Regions from separate parts of the Gottfriedia sp. NPDC057991 genome, predicted to be linked through region 2. Evidence: a T-box and tRNA genes for the amino acid it is inferred to sense, from the RefSeq annotation. Region 2 holds a T-box; the other holds one or more tRNA genes.

Region 1 (9,841 bases), on a different contig from region 2:
AATCAAAAAAGAAATCATTGTGCCATTTCCAAGACCACGCAAAAAAGAATTATTATTAAGTGACGAATTTACGGAATATAAAAGAAAAATCTATTTGGCTTTAGAGAAGGAGTAATACGATGAAAATGATAGATGCTCATATTCATTTAGATTCTTATGATACTAGTCAAAAAGAAGAAATATTAACTAAAATAGAAAGACTCGAAATCGAGGCGATCATTTCGGTTTCGATGGATTTAAAATCTAGTAAGAAAAATTTAGAGTTAAAAAAACAAAATAATAGTGTATATCCTGCATTCGGATTTCATCCTGAACAACAAATCCCTTCTGATGAAGAGGTTGATAAATTAATTGAATGGATTAAGATCCATCAGGATGAAATGGTCGCTATCGGAGAAGTTGGATTACCATATTATAAGAATTTGGAAGAACAGATTAATTACGAACCTTATATTCAATTACTAGAAAAATTTATCTCGCTTGCAAAAGAGTTAAATAAACCGATCATATTACATGCAGTATATGAGGATGCCGAAACCGTATGTAATCTACTAGAAAAATATTTTATACAAAAAGCTCATTTTCATTGGTTTAAAGGAGACGATCAAACAATTAAACGGATGATAAAAAATGAGTATTTTATCTCAATTACACCAGATGTATTATATGAAAATGAGATTCAAGACTTAGTGAAAAAGTATCCTTTAGAACTAATGATGGTAGAAACAGATGGTCCTTGGCCATTTGAAGGGCCTTTTGAGAATGAGTGGACACATCCTAAATTTATGCATCAATCGGTTGCAAAGATAGCTGAGTTAAAAGACATAGATATATCAGTTGCATATAAAACTTTATATGAAAATACTAAGAAGTTTTATAGTATATAAAATAAGAAAATCGTTTTCTAACTGGAAACGATTTTTTTTATTTTAGATAGGTAAAAAGAGCTAAAATAAAATCCCCCTATAGCAGAGACGCTATCCTAATATACGGATAGGCTTTTTTATCTACTATAAGTAGGATATAAAGTAAAACTTTCAATTCAAATAATCAGATTCATTACAAGCTAGAAAATAGAGAAATGAAAAACTTAAGTTTCAATGTAAATACCAAAACCGGCATGTCGATTAGAATGCCGGCAGTATGTTGGTTTGTAGAAGTGTTTCTACAAAATAACTACAGTTCAAGCTCTCCCATACGAAGAAGCTCTATAACTGCTTGTGATCGCCCCTTAACCCCAAGCTTCTGCATTGCATTTGAAATATGATTTCTCACAGTTTTTTCACTTATAAAAAGTTCTTCAGCAATTTCTCTTGTAGTCTTATCTTGAACAAGAAGCTCGAATACTTCTTTTTCACGCTTTGTGAGTGTGTGCTTTGTTTGATAGTCTCTATCCTTCAACTGTGCTAACCCTCCTTGCTTGACCGAGCTGTTCTTCGGATGGGTATTCATTTAGTCTTTTTATCATATGAACGATAGGTCTTTTAGGTGAATATTTCCAGTGAATTTAGAGCTAGATTTAAATTATTTATTTTTTTCTATTTAGCTTGTTCTAAAAAATGTACAGGCTCGTATAAATAATAAAAAAGCGTGGGGGGAGTATGGTGATGAAAAAAAGATTGTTAGTAACAGCAGCAGCGGTATGTGGAATCGCAACAATGAGTGGATGTAGTTTACTTCCAACGAAATCTTCAACTGACATTGATCCACCTAAAACTGTAGTTTATAAAAGTGATCAACCTTCAAAAGAAGTAGCAAAGAAGGAGGAAACGGTAAAAAGGGAATTATATTTAATTGACCGTAACGGGTATGTTGTACCGCAAACATTCCAATTACCTAAGTCTACTAGCTTGGCTAAACAAGCGTTAGAGTACTTAGTAAAAGATGGTCCTGTTACAGATGAATTACCGAATGGTTTCCAAGCAGTTTTACCTCCGAATACAGAAGTTTTAGGTGTTCAAACTCAAAAGGATGGTACAATTATTGCTGATTTTTCACCAGAATTTAAGCAATACCGTGCTGAAGATGAATTAAAAGTGTTTCAAGCTGTTACTTGGACTTTAACTCAATTTGATAATGTGACAAAGGTGAAAATTAGAGTAAACGGAAAAGAACTTGCATCGATGCCAGTAAATAAGGCTCTGATTGGTGATGGGTTAACAAGAGATGATGGAATTAACTTTGATAAAGGTGACATTGTAGATATTATGAACTCAAGACCAGTTACGCTATATTATGTTTCTCAAGGGGAAATGGGAGACACTTATTATGTACCTGTAACGGCTAGGATTTCAAATGCTGAAACAGATTCATATTCAGCAATCGTAAATGAACTTGTAAAAGGTCCTTCTGAATATTCAAATTTAGTTTCCGATTTTGGAACTGATACGAAACTTGTTAGTCAACCTGTTTTCAAAGGCGGTAAGTTAGTACTTAATTTTAACGATGGAATCTATGGAAACATTGCAAAAAATATGATCAATAACGATGTATTACAGCCGCTTGTTCTTTCTTTAACAGAGCAAAAAGGAGTTAAGTCTATTGAAATTCAAATCAATGGTAAATTAACTGCGCTAGACCAACAAGGCAAGCCTTTAAGCCAACCTGTTTCTAGGCCTAAGGATGTAAATACGAAAAAATTGTAAGCTAGTGGTTAGAAAAAGATAATAATTGTCTTTTAAAAAAATGTTTTAAATATCAACCTTGTACAAAAATTGTGATGATTTTTGTACAAGGTTTTTAATTTTATCTTTAAATTATAGTTAATAAGTAGAAATGAAATCACATTTTTGTCTATACTAGTATTTGGAAGATTTTGTAGGAGGAACAAACATGACAAGAACAGATGGAAGATTAAATAATGAACTTAGACCTATTGAGATAATTACTCACTATACAAAACATGCAGAAGGTTCTGTACTTATAAGTATTGGTGATACGAAGGTAATTTGTAATGCAACAGTTGAGGACCGTGTTCCACCATTTTTGAGAAATAGTGGAAAAGGTTGGATTTCAGCAGAATATTCTATGTTACCAAGGGCTACTCAAGAGCGTACAATACGTGAATCATCTAAAGGAAAAGTAACTGGTCGAACAATGGAAATTCAACGATTAATAGGAAGAGCGTTAAGAGCAGTAGTTGATTTAGAAGCTCTTGGTGAAAAGACAATTTGGATCGACTGTGATGTAATTCAAGCAGATGGTGGAACAAGAACTACTTCAATTACTGGTGCATTTGTTGCAATGATGCTTGCTTTTGATAAATTAATTAAAATGGATAAATTAAAATCGTATCCTGTAAAAGATTATTTAGCAGCAACTTCAGTTGGTATTTTAGATGAGCTTGGACCAGTACTAGATTTATATTATGTAGAAGATTCTGCTGCAAGTGTTGATATGAATATTATTATGACTGGAAAAGGGCAGTTTGTTGAACTTCAAGGGACTGGTGAAGAAGCAACATTTTCAAGAGAAGAATTAAATGAGTTATTATCTTTAGGTGAATTAGGAATTAAATCTCTAATTGAAAAACAAAAAGAAGTGTTATTACAAGAAGGTATTAAATTTCAATAATCATTTCGAGGAGAGACTTTAAGGATGGAAACAATCATTATTGCGACTAATAATCAAGGCAAAGTCAAGGATTTTGAAGCGCTTTTTAACCCGATGGGATTTCAAATTAAATCTTTAAAAGACTTTCCTGAAATTCAAGAAGTTGAAGAAACAGGAACTACATTTGAAGAAAATGCGATTTTAAAAGCTGAGTATTTAGCGAGAGAGCTAGATACGCCTGTAATTGCAGATGACTCTGGATTAATAGTGGATGCACTTGAAGGTAGACCAGGCGTTTATTCTGCTCGATATGCTGGATTACATAAAAGTGACGAAGATAATTTGCAAAAAGTATTAAGTGAACTAGAAGGCGTTTTTCCTGGCAAAAGAACTGCACGATTTTATTGTGCTTTAGCTCTAGCAGTTCCTAGTAAAAAAACAATCACTGTTTATGGTACAGTTGAAGGATATATTGCCAATGAAAAAAGAGGAACAAACGGATTTGGCTACGATCCAATATTCTTTTTGCCAGAATTAGATAAAACGATGGCTGAATTAACAACAGATGAAAAAGGTGGCTTAAGTCATCGTGCAAATGCAATTAAATCATTAATGAATGTTATAAATAAAGAAGATAAAGACTTTTTATTTAGAGGTTCAAATTAATGAAAGTACTAATTGTAAGTGATAGCCATGGATTGACGAAACCATTGCAAGAAATCGCCGACCGATATCGTGACAGTGTAGATTTAATGATACACTGTGGAGATTCTGAATTAGAAGAAAATGCTAAGGAATTAAAGGATTATAATGTTGTAAGAGGAAATTGTGATTTCAGAGGAGAATTCCCTGAAGAATTTATTCACCGTGGGAATGAATATACAATCTATGCAACACATGGTCATTTACATGGAATAAAACAGTCATTACAAAAGCTGTATTATCGTTGTAAAGAGGTTGGGGCAACAATTGCTTGTTTCGGTCACTCACATGTATTAGGAGCCGAGGTAATTGATGGTGTACTTTTTATTAACCCTGGCAGCATATTATTACCGAGAATGCGAAAAGAAAAGACTTATGCTATTCTTGAAACAATTGGTAAGAAAGCTAATGTTACTTTTTATAATACAGATGGAACGGAGCTTATAACTACTTCATTTGAATTATAATGAATAAAAGGAGGTTAGTAGCTTTTGATGCTACTAACCTTACCTGAAAACAAAAAATTTCTGAGTACTAAAAGCCGAAAAACCCTAATAAACTAAGGTAATTAAACAACTTTTAAATTTTTTCCTTTATTTTGGAAAAAAAGTTTTAAAATAGTGTTGACTTTAATTTGCATAGTGACTATAATAAATATTGTCGACAGGGTGATGTCGCAAAGAAATAAAAAAATAAAACATATGCGGGTGTAGTTTAATGGTAAAATAGAAGCCTTCCAAGCTTCGGTCGTGGGTTCGATTCCCATCACCCGCTCCATATGTCCTGGTAGCTCAGCAGGATAGAGCAACGGCCTTCTAAGCCGTCGGTCGGGGGTTCGAATCCCTCTCAGGACGTCCAAAAGACGCTTGTTTTACGAAATGTAAAATAAGTGTTTTTTTTTGTCTACATACCAAATGAATCGCTATATATCAACCTTCTAGGACGCCAAATGAAACGGTCAGTGCATCGGTCAAAACCGAAAACGACTCGAAATAAGGCGTAAGCTAGGAGGTTATTTTTGTTATGACGAAAAAGAAAAGTATTTTATCGATTTCAGATGATTTAAGCGGTTTGTTCTCGGAAAATCTTACCCCACGTACAACGGTCGATTTAGACCGAATGACTATCAAACAGGCACTCACAACGATTACTCGCCAAATGGAGATCAGCGGAAACCGATCACGATTGAACTAACAATTGAGTAGAGGTGAAGTTAATGCTGTATGAGTTTGTTTTAACAATGCTTCTTACTTTGGCAATAGTTACAACCATTAAATTTGTAGTAACTAGACTTTTAACAAACAAGGCAAAGAGAGAGAAAATAGTGTACGGAGTTCTTCACAAACTATACTAATTGCATTTTTTCTTACCTGGGTTCCATAGATGTACTCGAATAGATGAAGGAGGACTTATACCTTCTCTTAAAAAAACCGCTCCTATTTTATAGGAAGCGGGTTCTGTTTATATATCTTTTCACTTTTGTTGTCCATGCGTTGTATAATGCTTTCTCCTTCAACATCAATGTTAGGCAAAATTTTATCTAGCCATTTTGGCAAGTACCAGGCTGACTTACCCATAAGAGTCATAACCGCAGGTACGATTGTCATTCTCACAATGAATGCGTCAAAGAAAACACCGAACGTAAGAGACATGCCTATGGATTTAATGATAGTATCAGGTGCCAACATGAATCCAATAAATACAGACATCATAATTAATCCTGCTGCGACTACGACTCTCCCGCTCTCCCGCATTCCTTCTAAAATAGCTCTCTTTGGGTCACTAGTATGCGTATATACTTCCCGCATTTTGCTCACTAGGAACACCTCATAGTCCATTGCGAGTCCGAAAAGGATCCCGATGAGAATGACAGGCAAGAAGGCTAAGATCGGACCGGCAGCCGGGAAACCAAATATATTTTGGAAATGCCCATCCTGCACGAAAAATACCACGGCTCCCAACGTAGCACCAAGAGAAAGTAGAAACCCTAAAACTGCTTTTAATGGAATGAGCAGAGACCTAAACACTAGAACTAAGAGTATATATGCAAGTCCCACAATGAGGGCAGCGAAAACCGGCAAGGCATCACTCAGCTTTTGTGAAATATCAATATTCATCGCTGCTGAGCCCGTTACCATTAGTTCAATTCCATTTTCTTTCTCTGTCTGGTTCGATTTGTCCCGGATTGCTTTTACCAAATCCTTCGTCTTTGTATCGTCTGGTCCTGTTTTTGGTGTGACGGAAATCATATAAATCTTTCCAGAAGGCCCAGGGATAGCTGGTGTCACACTTTTTACATCAGATAGTGTACCCAATTCTTTTGAAATGGTGTTCAAAGCATTTTGAGTTTCAGCTGTTGCTTGCTCTGATTTTGCCACTACCACTAAAGAGGCATGAAATCCTTCTCCATATGCTTCCGTCAATAAATCATATGCTCTTCTTTCTGTCGTTGCTGTGGATTTTGTTGTTCCATCCGAAGGTAGTCCAAGGTTCATATGGAAAAATGGAATCGTAATTACTGCAAGTATTCCGATTGCGAAAATTGTAACAATAAGAGGACGCTTTGTGACAAATTCCCCCCATTTATTTGAACCAACGTGTTTCTTACCTGCCCCACCCATCTTTTGTAAGAATCGATTTTGTTTAGATGGGGCAATCTTATCGCCGACAAGTCCCAATATGGCTGGTAATATAACGACGGAAACCAACACAGCTACGAGCACAGTAAAGGCCGCGGATACGCCCATCGTTGTCAGGAATGGAATCTTTGTAACAGACAGTCCTAAAAGACCAATAATAACTGTTAATCCTGCAAAGATTACTGCACCTCCTGCTGTTCCCGTTGCGATAGCAACAGATTCTGGAACAGAATCTCCTTGTGCAAGCTGTTGTCTAAAGCGATTGATAATGAAGAGCGCATAGTCAATGCCCACTGCGAGTCCCAGCATGGCTGCTAAAGATAAGGAAACAGATTGGATTTCCACATAATTTGTTCCGATCATGATTCCTAGCATTCCAATCGCTAATCCGATTATCGCAGTGAGAATCGGCAGTCCAGCTGCTAGGAAAGACACAAAAGTAAATGCCAGGACTACGAAGGCAACAAGTACTCCGACAATTTCAGTCATACCTGAAGTCTCGGAGTCAGAAAATTGGATATCGCCTCCTGATAATTCCGTTTGAATGCCGGTATCCCTTGTTGTTTCAATACTATTTAAAATCTTATCCTTAGAAGCTTTTGTGACCTTTTCCGCTTTGACTTTGTACGTAACAACTGCATATCCGATTTTCCTATCTTTACTGAGGTTTTGCAACTGCATCGGTGCTGCCACAGAATCAACAGCTGAATCTTTTTTAATCTCATCTAGAACTTTTGCAATTTTCTGTTGTACTTCCGCTGACTCCAAGGTTTCGTTTTTGGGTGCTTTAAACACCACTTTTACTTGGGCACCTGCTGGTTGCATCGCTTTAAACTCTTTTTCAATTACTTTTCCTGCTTTATCTGCCGGTGTATTCGGAATCCTCAGCTCACCCATGAAGGAGGAACCCATGTTGACTGCAAAAAGCACTAATGTAATAAGAATTGCGAGTGCGCTGAATACAACCTTTTTCCTATGATTTACTGCCCAATGTCCTAACTTATACAGATATTTTGCCAATTGAATCTCACCCTATTCTTATTGATAATTTGTCTTGTTCTTACGTTGTAATCTAGAAACGCATAAACACCAAATCATATATTATTCATATAAAAAAATTAAAAATGTATATTATAACTTGTATCTGAATATCCCTCCCTTTTAATAGCTTGCAGAATGGCGGCAAATCGCCAGTAGGAAACAAAGAAAATGGTACACATTGACAGCCACGATGTCCTTTTATAAAATGACATTATCATTACACTAACAATTGTGCTTACACGTGTAAGTATAGCAGTGAATTTTCATCTTTCAAGCACTATGTGATGATTTACACTTAAAACGAACAGAATGAAGGGACGTGTTAGCTTTGAGGAATTCAAGAGAAGATAGTGTACACTCTCAGAGATACATTATGGAGGCATTAAGCGCACTGTTGCATGAACATAAACTACAAGATATAACCGTAACAGCTATTTGCAAAAAGGCTGGAGTTGCCAGAGTCACATTCTATAAATACTACCGCAACGTTTACGACGTTGTGCAAGCATCTGTGGATGAAATTGTTCAACAATTCTTGAAAGAGGTTGATAGTTTGGATCCGTATGATAGTATGCAGCTAATTATTGAATATATCATAGAGGGTTTTGTGTCTGCATATAAGCCGTCAGAAAACTTAATTGATGCAAATATATCAAGTATGCTGCTTGATTATTTGAATTATGCAATGGAAAAGGTCTTTCAAGCGGATATTACGCGCAATCATGACATAAGCAGAATGCAAATCCTGTTTTTAGCAGGCGGTATCTTTAATATTGTTACCGATTGGATTAAAAGAGGGGCAAGGGAATCTCCCCAGGCACTTGCTGCAAAAATATACGAGATTCTTCCATATGGGACAACAGATACAAGGAATTTGGGGTAAGTGTTTTTTTGTGTTTTAACTACTTTTAATTTAACAACCTTAGAAATAAAATGATGAATTCCGTTTACTATATAAGTTAGTATGGATTCTGATCAATAAATAGAAATCTTAGATCATCATAGAGTTTATACTAGATATGTTATTCTAGTATAAATAAAAGAGTGGAGTGGTATAAATGAACGAAAAAGAATTTTGGAGTTTAATATCCAAAATGCATATTGTTGAAGAACCATATGAATGGGTAATAAATCATTTAGCTAAACAATCAGAGGAAGAGATAGCTAGTTTTGAAATTCAATTTGAAACTTTTTTTTCAAAAGTGTATACCGTAAATCTTTTAGGAGCTGCATGGATCATCATGGATGGCTGTTCTGAGGATTCATTTGCACATTTTAGAGCGTGGTTAATCGGTCAAGGAGAACAAGTTTACAAGAAAACGTTACATGACCCAGATTATTTAGCTGAATACATCTTTCCTATTTATGAAGAAGAGGGACTTACGCCAGAATTAGAAGATATGTTAGATCTAGCTTTACAAGCATATACAGTCAAGCGTAAAGGTGATGATGATTGGGATGATCAATTGTGGAATGAGTTCAATTCACTAATTGAAAGCAAAGGCTACCATTATCCTGAACAACAATTAACAATCGATTGGAAGTCGAAAGAGGAATTAAAAGCTAAGTTTCCAAAACTATGGAAAAGATTTGGCAATAAACCATTAGGGTACTAAAAAATAGCTAAATGCAGTAGTTGGAATAAATGATAACTTAAAAACTGATTCATCCATACTCGTATCTTTAATATTTTAAATAATTTTAATTCATGATACACTTTTTCATAACTAGTTTGTGCAGGAAATAACAAATGTTAGGGGAGAGTAACATGGAAGACAATATTGTCTTTTTTCCTAAACTGAAGGATCGGATCATAAATTTAGGTAAAAAAGCATTAGAAGAAAAAAATTTTAGTAAAGCTTTAATGTTATGTAATCAATTAAAAGAAATGAATGAGCATAATTCAC
Region 2 (9,841 bases):
CGTGGATTAGGAGTCGTTAACCGAATTTGTGCTCGTGATGACTTCCAAGGTCCTGCAGGTGCAAATTTTGCTGTTAATACTTTAAAAGCTAAAAAGATTTTTATCATTCAAGATAAAACACCTTACGGAACTGGTTTAGCAAATGAATTCAAAGGTGCTGCTGAGAAATTAGGCGCTAAAATTTTAGGTGAAGAGGGGATCTCAATCGGTGATAAAGACTTTAGCGGTGTATTAAATAATGCGATTGCGAAAAAGCCTGATTTAGTATTCTTTGGAGGACTTTATGCTGAAGGAGGAATTTTATTAAAACAAGCTCGTGAAAAAGGATTAAACATCCCATTCATGGGTGGAGATGGAATGGACTCTTCAGGATTAGTTGATATTGCTGGAGATGCAGTTAAAAACTTCTACTATACTTCAGTAGCTGGTGACACATTAAAAACAGATAAAGGTAAAGCATTTGCTGACGCATATAAATCTAAATTTAATAAAAATATCGAATCTTTCTCTTCTTACGGTTATGATTCTGCTGGCGTATTATTAGAAGGATTAAAAAATGCGATCAATGATAACAAAGGAAAAACGCCAACACGTGAACAGGTTGAAAAAGCAGTACGCGCAATCCAAGATTATGATGGTGTAGTTACGAAGGTTGGATTCGACGATAAAGGGGACAACAAATACGCGAAAGTATTTATCTATACGTTTAAAGAAGCTAAATATCCTGGTACTCAAGAAGGCGAAGTTAATAAACCTTAATTAGTAGCATAGCCTACTAAATATCAGATAAGCAAAGTAGTGAAAAAAGAAAAGAGTATCACGTTTTACGGGATACTCTTTTCTTCTAAATAAGGTGAGAAAATTGTAAAATTTTGGAAGTTGATGAAATAAACTACATTATTTATAGGAGGTCTCATACATGAATGAAGTAATCCAAACATTACCTCAAGTGCTAATAGACGGTCTTGTTTTAGGAGCAGTTTATGCAATTGTAGCACTCGGTTACACGATGGTTTATGGGATATTGGAACTAATTAACTTTGCACATGGTGAAATATTCATGGCGGGTGCATTTATTGGTACTGCGGTATTAATTACATTTACTGGATTAGGTTTATTAAGTAGTTTACCTGCAATTATCGTGTTAGCAATCGTTTTAATAATTGCTTCTGTAGCAACTGGATTCCTAGGAATGGGGATCGAACGAGTAGCTTATCGACCATTACGAAAGGCACCAAAGTTAATTACATTAATTACAGCAATTGGTATTTCATTTTTACTTCAAGATATCGTACGTTTTATTGCTGAATTAAAAGAAGGAAATTACATTATTACTGGCCCATCACTATTTTCAGGACAACACCAAATTAAAACTAGCTCAATTCTTTCTTCATTTGGAAATGCACAAATTAAATCAGCATCAATCATTATTTTAGTTGTTGCAGTTGTAATGATGATTTCATTAGATTACTTCATCAATAAAACAAAATGGGGCACAGCAATGCGTGCAGTAGCTCAAGATCGTGAAACTGCATCATTAATGTCTGTAAACGTTAATAAAGTCATCTCTTTAACATTCTTTTTAGGTTCTGGATTAGGTGGTGCAACTGGTGTGCTATTTGCATTACAGTACAACACAATTGATCCGTATATCGGTTTTATTTTAGGCCTAAAAGCATTTACAGCAGCAGTATTAGGAGGAATCGGAAATATCCGTGGTGCGATGCTTGGCGGTTTATTAATCGGTGTAATCGAAGTGTTTGCGGCAACAAATTTATCAAATTTAACACATGGCATTTTCCCATCAGAATATAAAGATGTTGTTGCATTTGGAATTTTAATTTTAGTTCTAATATTCAAGCCAGAAGGTTTATTAGGTAAACCTGTAGCTGAGAAAGTGTAGGTGAATTAGGTGAAGAGCTTATTAGAAGGGTTGAAACAATCAAACAAACTTCAAGGAATTTTCTTAGGAGCTTATATCGTTGTTACATCATTAGGATTATTCCTATTGCAAGAATCCGTAACGGCATTTCTATTAATCTTGTTCTCACTTTACTTATTATATAAAACTAATTTTCCAGTCAAATTAAAATGGAGCATTGGAATACTAGTTTTAACGGTGATCATGCCGTATGTTGCATCACAAGGTACAGCATTTGAATCATATATGGGTGTAGCGACATTAGTTGGAATCTATGTTGCAATGGCACTTGGATTAAATGTAGTAGTTGGTTTAGCGGGTCTACTAGATTTAGGATTCGTTGCATTCTTTGCAATCGGTTCATATACTTATGCAATTTTTTCTACTAAACAAGTAACGAATTTCTTACATTTTGATTTCCTTCCTTTTTCAGGAAACTCGTTCTGGGTATTTATAATAATCGGTGGAATAATCGCTGCAATTGCAGGTGTATTATTAGGTATTCCAGTACTTCGTGTAAAAGGTGATTATTTAGCAATTGTAACACTTGGATTTGGAGAAATAATTCGAATTGTATTTAATAACTTAGATAAACCGGTAAATATTACTGGTGGAGCACAAGGTATTCCATCTATTCCACCTCCGATTATTTTTGGAATAGAGATTGATAATTCTGGTCAATTCTATTATGTCGTGTTAGTTGTTTTAGCAATCGTCATTTTAGCTGTTACTAGATTACAAGATTCTAAGCTTGGACGTTCATGGAAGGCTGTACGTGAGAATGAAATCGCTGCACAAGCATCAGGTATTCACTTAGTACGTACGAAATTAATTGCATTTGCAATCGGTGCATCTTTCTCAGGAATGATGGGAGTAGTATTCTCTGCAAAGCAAATGTTCATTGATCCAACAAGCTTTACGTTACTTGAATCGATTACGATCTTGGTAATGGTTATTTTAGGCGGAATGGGTAGCGTTCCAGGTGTTATCCTTGGAGCAGCACTTGTAACAATCTTAAATCTACAAGTATTAACAGAAGTAACAAACTATTTAAACCAATTAACATTAGATGGAGTCATTAATTTACCACCGGCTCTATCGCCTTCTAAAATGCAGCGTATGATTTTTGGGCTTATTTTAGTACTTGCAGCAATTTTCAGGCCAAAAGGATTATTGCCTGCCAAAAATAAGGTAGTTCCAAAAGAAGACGTCGTAGATCAAACTGTAGTCGAAGAAAAAACACGCACAGTTTCATTATAAGAAAGGAGGTTATCAAATGTTAAAAACAACGAATTTAACGAAAAGCTTTGGTGGTTTAACAGCTGTTAATAATGTAAATATTGACATTAAAGAAGGATCAATTACAGCGGTAATTGGACCAAATGGAGCTGGGAAAACAACGTTTTTTAATATGATTACAGGTGTGTATACTCCTAGTAGTGGTGAAATTTTGCTAGGCAATGAGAGTTTAGTAGGGCTAAAGCCACATACAGTTAATAAAAAAGGGATCTCTCGTACATTCCAAAATATTCGTTTATTTAATAGTATGACTACTTTAGAAAATGTCATGGTAGGAATGCATCAGCATTTAAAGTATGGTGTTTTTTCAACAATATTCCATTTACCTAAATATAAAAAAGCAGAAAAATCGGCGATGAAAGAAGCATATAAATGGTTAGAATACGTTGGCTTAGCTGATATTTATAATGAGGAAGCATCAAGTCTATCATACGGTGCACAAAGACGACTTGAAATCGCTCGTGCATTAGCATCTCAGCCAAGAATCTTACTTTTAGATGAGCCAGCTGCAGGGATGAATCCGAAAGAAACGAAAGAATTGACTGATTTAATCTATCAAATGAGAGATGATCTTAACTTAACGATCGTCTTAATCGAGCATGATATGAAGCTTGTAATGGAAATATCTGAGTATCTATTTGTACTTGATCATGGCGAAAAAATTGCAGAAGGAAAACCACTCGAAATTCGAAATAATCAAAAAGTAATTGAAGCATATTTAGGAAAAAGTGCAGTGACTACTGCATAGTGAAAGGAGTACGAAAAGATGACGCTATTACAATTAAAAGATATTAACTCTTTTTACGGTGGTATTCAAGCATTGAAGGATATTAACATTGAAGTAAATGAAGGTGAAATTGTAACACTAATTGGAAGTAACGGTGCGGGAAAATCTACTACTCTAAAAACGATTTGTGGACAAGTTAAACCAAAATCTGGAACGCTGATTTATAAAGGTGAAGAAATTATAAAGCTACAAGCTCATGAAATTGCCTTAAAGGGAATCGCACATGTGCCAGAAGGAAGAAGAATCTTTTCTAAATTAAGTGTAAAAGAAAATTTAGAGATGGGTGCTTTCTCAGTTAAGGATAAAAAACTAATTGCCGCACGTATGGAAATGGTATTTGATTATTTTCCAAGACTAAAAGAGCGCCTAAGTCAAAAAGGTGGAACGATGAGTGGTGGAGAACAACAAATGCTAGCGATTGGCAGAGGACTGATGATGGGACCATCATTGCTAATGCTAGATGAACCGTCTATGGGTCTTGCTCCAATTATTGTTGAACAAATATTTGAAATCATTGAGCAACTAAACAAACAAGGAATGACAATCTTATTAGTCGAACAAAACGCATACCAAGCATTACAAATCGCTCACCGTGGCTATGTAATTCAAACTGGTGAGATTCAAATGGTTGGTGAAGGTAAGACATTAATGAATAATGAAGAAGTGAAAAAAGCATATTTAGCATAATGAATATGCAAATCAAAAATAGATAAAGTAAAAGAGGGGATGGATCATAAATCAGTTCAACTGACATATGAACATCCTTTTTTGATGTAAATGAATGTAAAAATTCATAGACAGAAGGGATCTCGGAGGCACTGATCATTTTAAGTCTATGTTTCAGACTTTTTTAAAGATAAATGGCAGATTTGAATTAATATTTTATTGTTTAAAAGAAAGGCTGTTTTCGTAAACTTTGTTGTTTTTAGAGAGGGTATTGTTAATACCCTCTCTTTTCATAAGCATATGATGCTCTTTTTCTTACACATTCCATTTCATCCATTAAAAATTTTTCAAGAAGAGTTTGTATCACAAGATTATTTCCGTCTATTTCTCCAAGTCCGTAAGCCACCTGCCATCTTGCATCGAAGTCTGGAAAAGAAATTGTGTGTTGAGCAATGGAAATCAGTTGTTTTGGATTTTCTATCAAGCTATCGATTATAATTTCACACTCATTATCTCTCGCTAATATATATTGAAATTCGTTTAATAACTCTGAATTCCAATTATTAACTGGGGTTTCAATCAATAGTTTATCGACAAGTTTATAAATCCTATCCCAATGCAGATAATCAGTTTCCCATTCTCCATATGATTTATCTGATGTCTTAGCCCAAACCCTAAAATTCTCTATTTCAAGTAGCAATTCAACCATGTATAGTTTCTCCTCCTTATCAGGCACTTCTAAGCATTTGAACTGTTGTGTTATTTGATTTTTGGCAAGCTGAAATAAGCATTTGCTCCACTTGTTTTTCAAAGGATAAATGCTTATCTATTTCCAACCATCGGAACCAGTAAAGATAGTTATCAAGATATTTAGTTGCAACGCCTTGAAATCTATCCATCCATGTTTTTAATCGACTGTGAAAGTTATTTACGTTTTGAACATGATAAATTCCCTTTTTAACTCGCTGTTTTTGTCGTTCGTTTATCGTTTCATGATGATAACCTTTAATCTTAGCGAATTTTTTATAATTCGTAGCAGTATCTGTACATAAAACGGAAGTAGGATGAATATATCTTCCTATCACAGCATCAATTTCTTCAGCTCTTACACGACCAGTACCTGCTTTTAAAGCGATAATATTATGATTTCTATCTTGTGCCACAACAACGGCAATTTTTAGGTCAGAAATACCTCTTTTTTTGTCCTTTGTTGAACGTTTCTTAGCCTTACGATGTGTAACTTTTCTACCTTTCATAGACTCACGAAAGAAAGTTTCATCGCTTTCTACAATACCAAATAACTGTTCAAAATCTAACGAACGTAATGCATTCAGTATTTTATGTCTCCAATAAAATGCAGTAGAAATGTGTATTTTAAGACGTTTAGCGATTTTAGGAAGTGTATATCCTTCAACCATCATTTCCATATACTTAACCCATTTCTCAGGATAACGAGAACCTGAAAATGGTGTGTTGGTCATATCATTGAAAGTCTTATTGCAATCTTTGCAAAGATAACGTTGTCGTGACTTATATTTACCATTTCTCTTAATGGCTGTACTACCGCAATGAACGCATGCCATTCCACTACTAAATCGACTTTCACGAATTTGTTTAAGTAGTTTGGTAATTTTATCTGGTTCATCTGGAAATAAGTCATTTTTCAACGCTTTAAATAACGCTAATTGTTCTTGTTTTGTAAGTTCATTTACATTTTCATACACATCTAACCACATGCCGAACGCCTCCTAAAACATGATTATATCAAGCCTTATTAATCATGGTCAAGAAAGCAACAATCTATACGAAAACAGCCAAAAGAAATATGCTAGTGTTACACTCCAAAGTATCCACAATGATCTAATATTTCAGTTGAAATACCTTTACTGGTATAGGTTATTTTTCACTTTATTTGCAGATTTGATGAATTTAATTGCAGTTCAGTCGGTCGGTATTAACACGATACTTCATTTAATTGATTTACTACGATTTTCTCAAAGGTAATAAAAAGAGGGAACCCCATAGGGATTCCCTCATTAATATGAAATGTTTATTTATTAGAAATAAATTCCGAAACTTTTAATTGATCTTCACTTGACGAATTGTTAATTGAAGATTGAAGTGATTCCTCTAGTAAACTACGATTCTTGTAAAAATCTTCATGTTTACTATTATAATAGTACTTCACTGCTTCTAAATCTGAGAAAAACTCTTTTCCAAGCTTTAGAAGAAATGTTACTGGAAGTCCTTCGATCACTACTGTATTTACATTTTCAGAAATTTCATTTACCGTACTGTTTGAAGTTGAAATCATTGCCTCGTTTAATTCTCTAACAAGTAATTGTTCGAACCCTTTTATTTTAGTGTTTCTTTTGTTCACGATTCGCTTTTTGTTTGTCTTTAATAAACGAATGGAATGATGTTTATCAAGCAATACTGCTGAACGTTTCTTTTTCTTTAAAAAAATGCTGCTACTCAAAACTAGCACTCCCTTCTGATAGTATAGGTATATAAATAAAACAACTTTTCTATCATACCAAGTAATGCTCATACTGTAAAGGTTTTATCTTTACATGTTAGGTTTCCAAAAAATATTCAAAAAATTCACCGTATTTTTTTCTCATAAATGTTCATAATAATATTTGACTTAATCATTGACACTTTGTTAAAATAACAACATATTATTTATTACATATAACGTTGACGGAAAGAAGTACCTAAAGATTATTTTGTATAGCGAATTGAGGATGGTGTGAGCTCAATCAAAACCTTTAGCGAAAGGCATTCCTGAGTTAATTCTTAAAGTGGACAATTTTTTTAATTGTCAACTAGGGTGGAACCGCGGGTGCATATACAGCTCTCGTCCCTAGGCAGAAAATGCCTAAGGATGAGAGCTTTTTTATTTTCATTCTTGCATTTTCAAAAAACAATTGAAAATTGGAGGCAAATGAAATGTCAGAGAAATCGATGGATGTCGTAGTAAGTCATGCTAAACACAGAGGATTTGTATTCCCAGGTTCTGAAATTTACGGTGGTTTAGCAAATACGTGGGATTATGGTCCACTTGGTGTTGAATTAAAAAATAATGTGAAAAAAGCTTGGTGGAAAAAGTTTGTTCAGCAAAGTCCATATAATGTTGGATTAGATGCTGCAATCTTAATGAATCCACGTACATGGGAAGCATCAGGTCATATTGGTAACTTCAATGATCCAATGATCGATTGCAAAAATTGTAAAGCTCGTCATCGCGCAGATAAATTAATTGAAAATGCACTTGAAGAAAAAGGAATGGAAATTATCGTTGATGGTCTTCCATTTTCAGAAATGGCTAAATTAATTGAGGAACATAAAATTGCTTGTCCTGATTGTGGTAGCCATGATTTTACAGATATTCGTCAATTTAACCTAATGTTTAAAACATTCCAAGGTGTTACAGAGTCAAGTACGAATGAAATTTTCTTACGTCCTGAAACAGCACAAGGTATTTTCGTAAACTTTAAAAATGTTCAACGTACAATGAGAAAGAAAGTTCCATTTGGTATCGCTCAAATCGGTAAAAGCTTCCGTAACGAAATTACTCCAGGAAATTTCACGTTCCGTACTCGTGAATTTGAACAAATGGAGCTTGAATTCTTCTGTAAACCAGGTGAAGAGTTAGAGTGGTATTCTTATTGGAAAGAAACTGCTAATAAATGGCTTTTAGCTTTAGGTATGAATGAAGAATATCTTCGTTTACGTGAACATAGTGCAGATGAATTATCACACTATAGTAACGCGACAACTGATTTTGAATATAAATTCCCATTTGGTTGGGGTGAATTATGGGGCATTGCGTCTCGTACAGATTATGATTTAAAACAACATATGGAATATTCAACAGAAGATTTCACATATCATGATCCAATTACAAATGAAAAATACGTACCATATTGTATCGAGCCATCATTAGGTGCGGATCGTGTTACATTAGCATTTTTAATTGATGCTTATGAAGAAGAGGCATTAGAAGATGGTACTTCTCGTACAGTAATGCGTCTACATCCTGCATTAGCACCATATAAGGCAGCAATTTTACCATTATCTAAAAAATTATCAGAAAATGCACAAGAAGTATTTGCTTCTTTAGCAGAAGATTTCAATGTTGATTTTGATGAAACTGGTTCAATTGGTAAACGTTATAGACGTCAAGATGAAATCGGTACTCCTTTCTGTATCACATACGACTTCGATTCAATTGAAGATGGAAAAGTAACAGTTCGTGACCGTGACACAATGGAGCAAACTCGTGTTGCAATCAGTGAATTACAATCATTTTTAGCAAATAAAATTAAATTTTAATTTAGTTTTTTGAAATAAGGTGTCCTTTTGGACATCTTTTTTCATATATTTTACTAAAGCTTGTTTAAAGTTTAAGAAATTTACTAAAAATGGTAAAATAAAGGTATAAAATAAAGGAGGAGTTTAAATGAGGAGTTCAAATCCTATCTTAAATTCTGAACAATTAACGAAATCAAGGCATTCTGCTAAAGCGATGACAATCGGTGGTACAATTGGTAAAACAATAATCGCTTTAATCTTACTAATCGCAACAGCAGGATACTCATATTATCTAACGGCTACTGGAACACTTAATTCTAAAGTGTTTATTGGATGTTTAATTGTTGCATTCATTATTGGGTTAGTAACATCTTTTTCTCCTAGAATTGCGCCGATTACTACACCTATTTATGCAGCAGTTGAAGGGATTCTAATTGGAAATATTTCAGCTGTTTACGAAGCGTCATATGGTATGATTGTCCTACAAGCAGTGTTATTAACAATTGCAATTATTGCAGGAACATTAATTTGTTATGCTACTGGACTTGTAAAAGTAACACACCGTTTTAGATCAATTGTATTCGGCTTAACAATCGGTGTATTTTTATTTTATTTACTAACGATGGTTCTTCAACTTTTCCATGTTCCAATTCCATATCTCCATCAATCTGGTCCAATAGGAATATTTGTTAGTTTAGCGATTCTAGTAATCGCCTCATTAAATCTATTCTTGGATTTTGATTTAATTACGACGAGTGTTAGACAAGGTGCACCAAAAGAATTCGAGTGGTATTGTGCTTTTGGTTTATTAGTAACAGTCATTTGGGTTTATATTGAAGCACTTCGATTCC

Evidence for each region. A T-box is a leader RNA that pairs with one kind of tRNA and senses whether it is charged. The one in region 2 lies ahead of ACFVR2_RS19980 (glycine--tRNA ligase), so its partner is inferred to be a tRNA-Gly.
Region 1: it has a tRNA-Gly gene. The T-box ahead of ACFVR2_RS19980 (glycine--tRNA ligase) is inferred to sense a tRNA for this amino acid. The anticodon was not compared.

What each region holds. Positions count from the first base shown of each region.
Region 1 is NZ_JBHVQN010000001.1:65,463-75,303, forward strand. Features, by position in the region: gene ACFVR2_RS00315 (ABC transporter ATP-binding protein) at 1-115, shown strand, start outside; gene ACFVR2_RS00320 (TatD family hydrolase) at 120-887, shown strand; gene ACFVR2_RS00325 (helix-turn-helix domain-containing protein) at 1,177-1,401, opposite strand; gene ACFVR2_RS00330 (GerMN domain-containing protein) at 1,602-2,645, shown strand; gene rph (ribonuclease PH) at 2,833-3,573, shown strand; gene ACFVR2_RS00340 (XTP/dITP diphosphatase) at 3,598-4,218, shown strand; gene ACFVR2_RS00345 (metallophosphoesterase family protein) at 4,218-4,721, shown strand; tRNA gene ACFVR2_RS00350 (tRNA-Gly) at 4,958-5,031, shown strand; tRNA gene ACFVR2_RS00355 (tRNA-Arg) at 5,035-5,108, shown strand; gene ACFVR2_RS00360 (hypothetical protein) at 5,278-5,448, shown strand; gene ACFVR2_RS00365 (MMPL family transporter) at 5,691-7,913, opposite strand; gene ACFVR2_RS00370 (TetR/AcrR family transcriptional regulator) at 8,308-8,817, shown strand; gene ACFVR2_RS00375 (DUF4240 domain-containing protein) at 8,993-9,550, shown strand; gene ACFVR2_RS00380 (hypothetical protein) at 9,703-9,841, shown strand, end outside.
Region 2 is NZ_JBHVQN010000006.1:219,608-229,448, forward strand. Features, by position in the region: gene ACFVR2_RS19940 (branched-chain amino acid ABC transporter substrate-binding protein) at 1-759, shown strand, start outside; gene ACFVR2_RS19945 (branched-chain amino acid ABC transporter permease) at 920-1,903, shown strand; gene ACFVR2_RS19950 (branched-chain amino acid ABC transporter permease) at 1,913-3,181, shown strand; gene ACFVR2_RS19955 (ABC transporter ATP-binding protein) at 3,198-3,968, shown strand; gene ACFVR2_RS19960 (ABC transporter ATP-binding protein) at 3,987-4,694, shown strand; gene ACFVR2_RS19965 (hypothetical protein) at 4,948-5,382, opposite strand; gene ACFVR2_RS19970 (IS1595 family transposase) at 5,402-6,409, opposite strand; gene ACFVR2_RS19975 (hypothetical protein) at 6,724-7,152, opposite strand; T-box leader at 7,365-7,544, shown strand; gene ACFVR2_RS19980 (glycine--tRNA ligase) at 7,626-9,011, shown strand; gene ACFVR2_RS19985 (Bax inhibitor-1/YccA family protein) at 9,139-9,841, shown strand, end outside.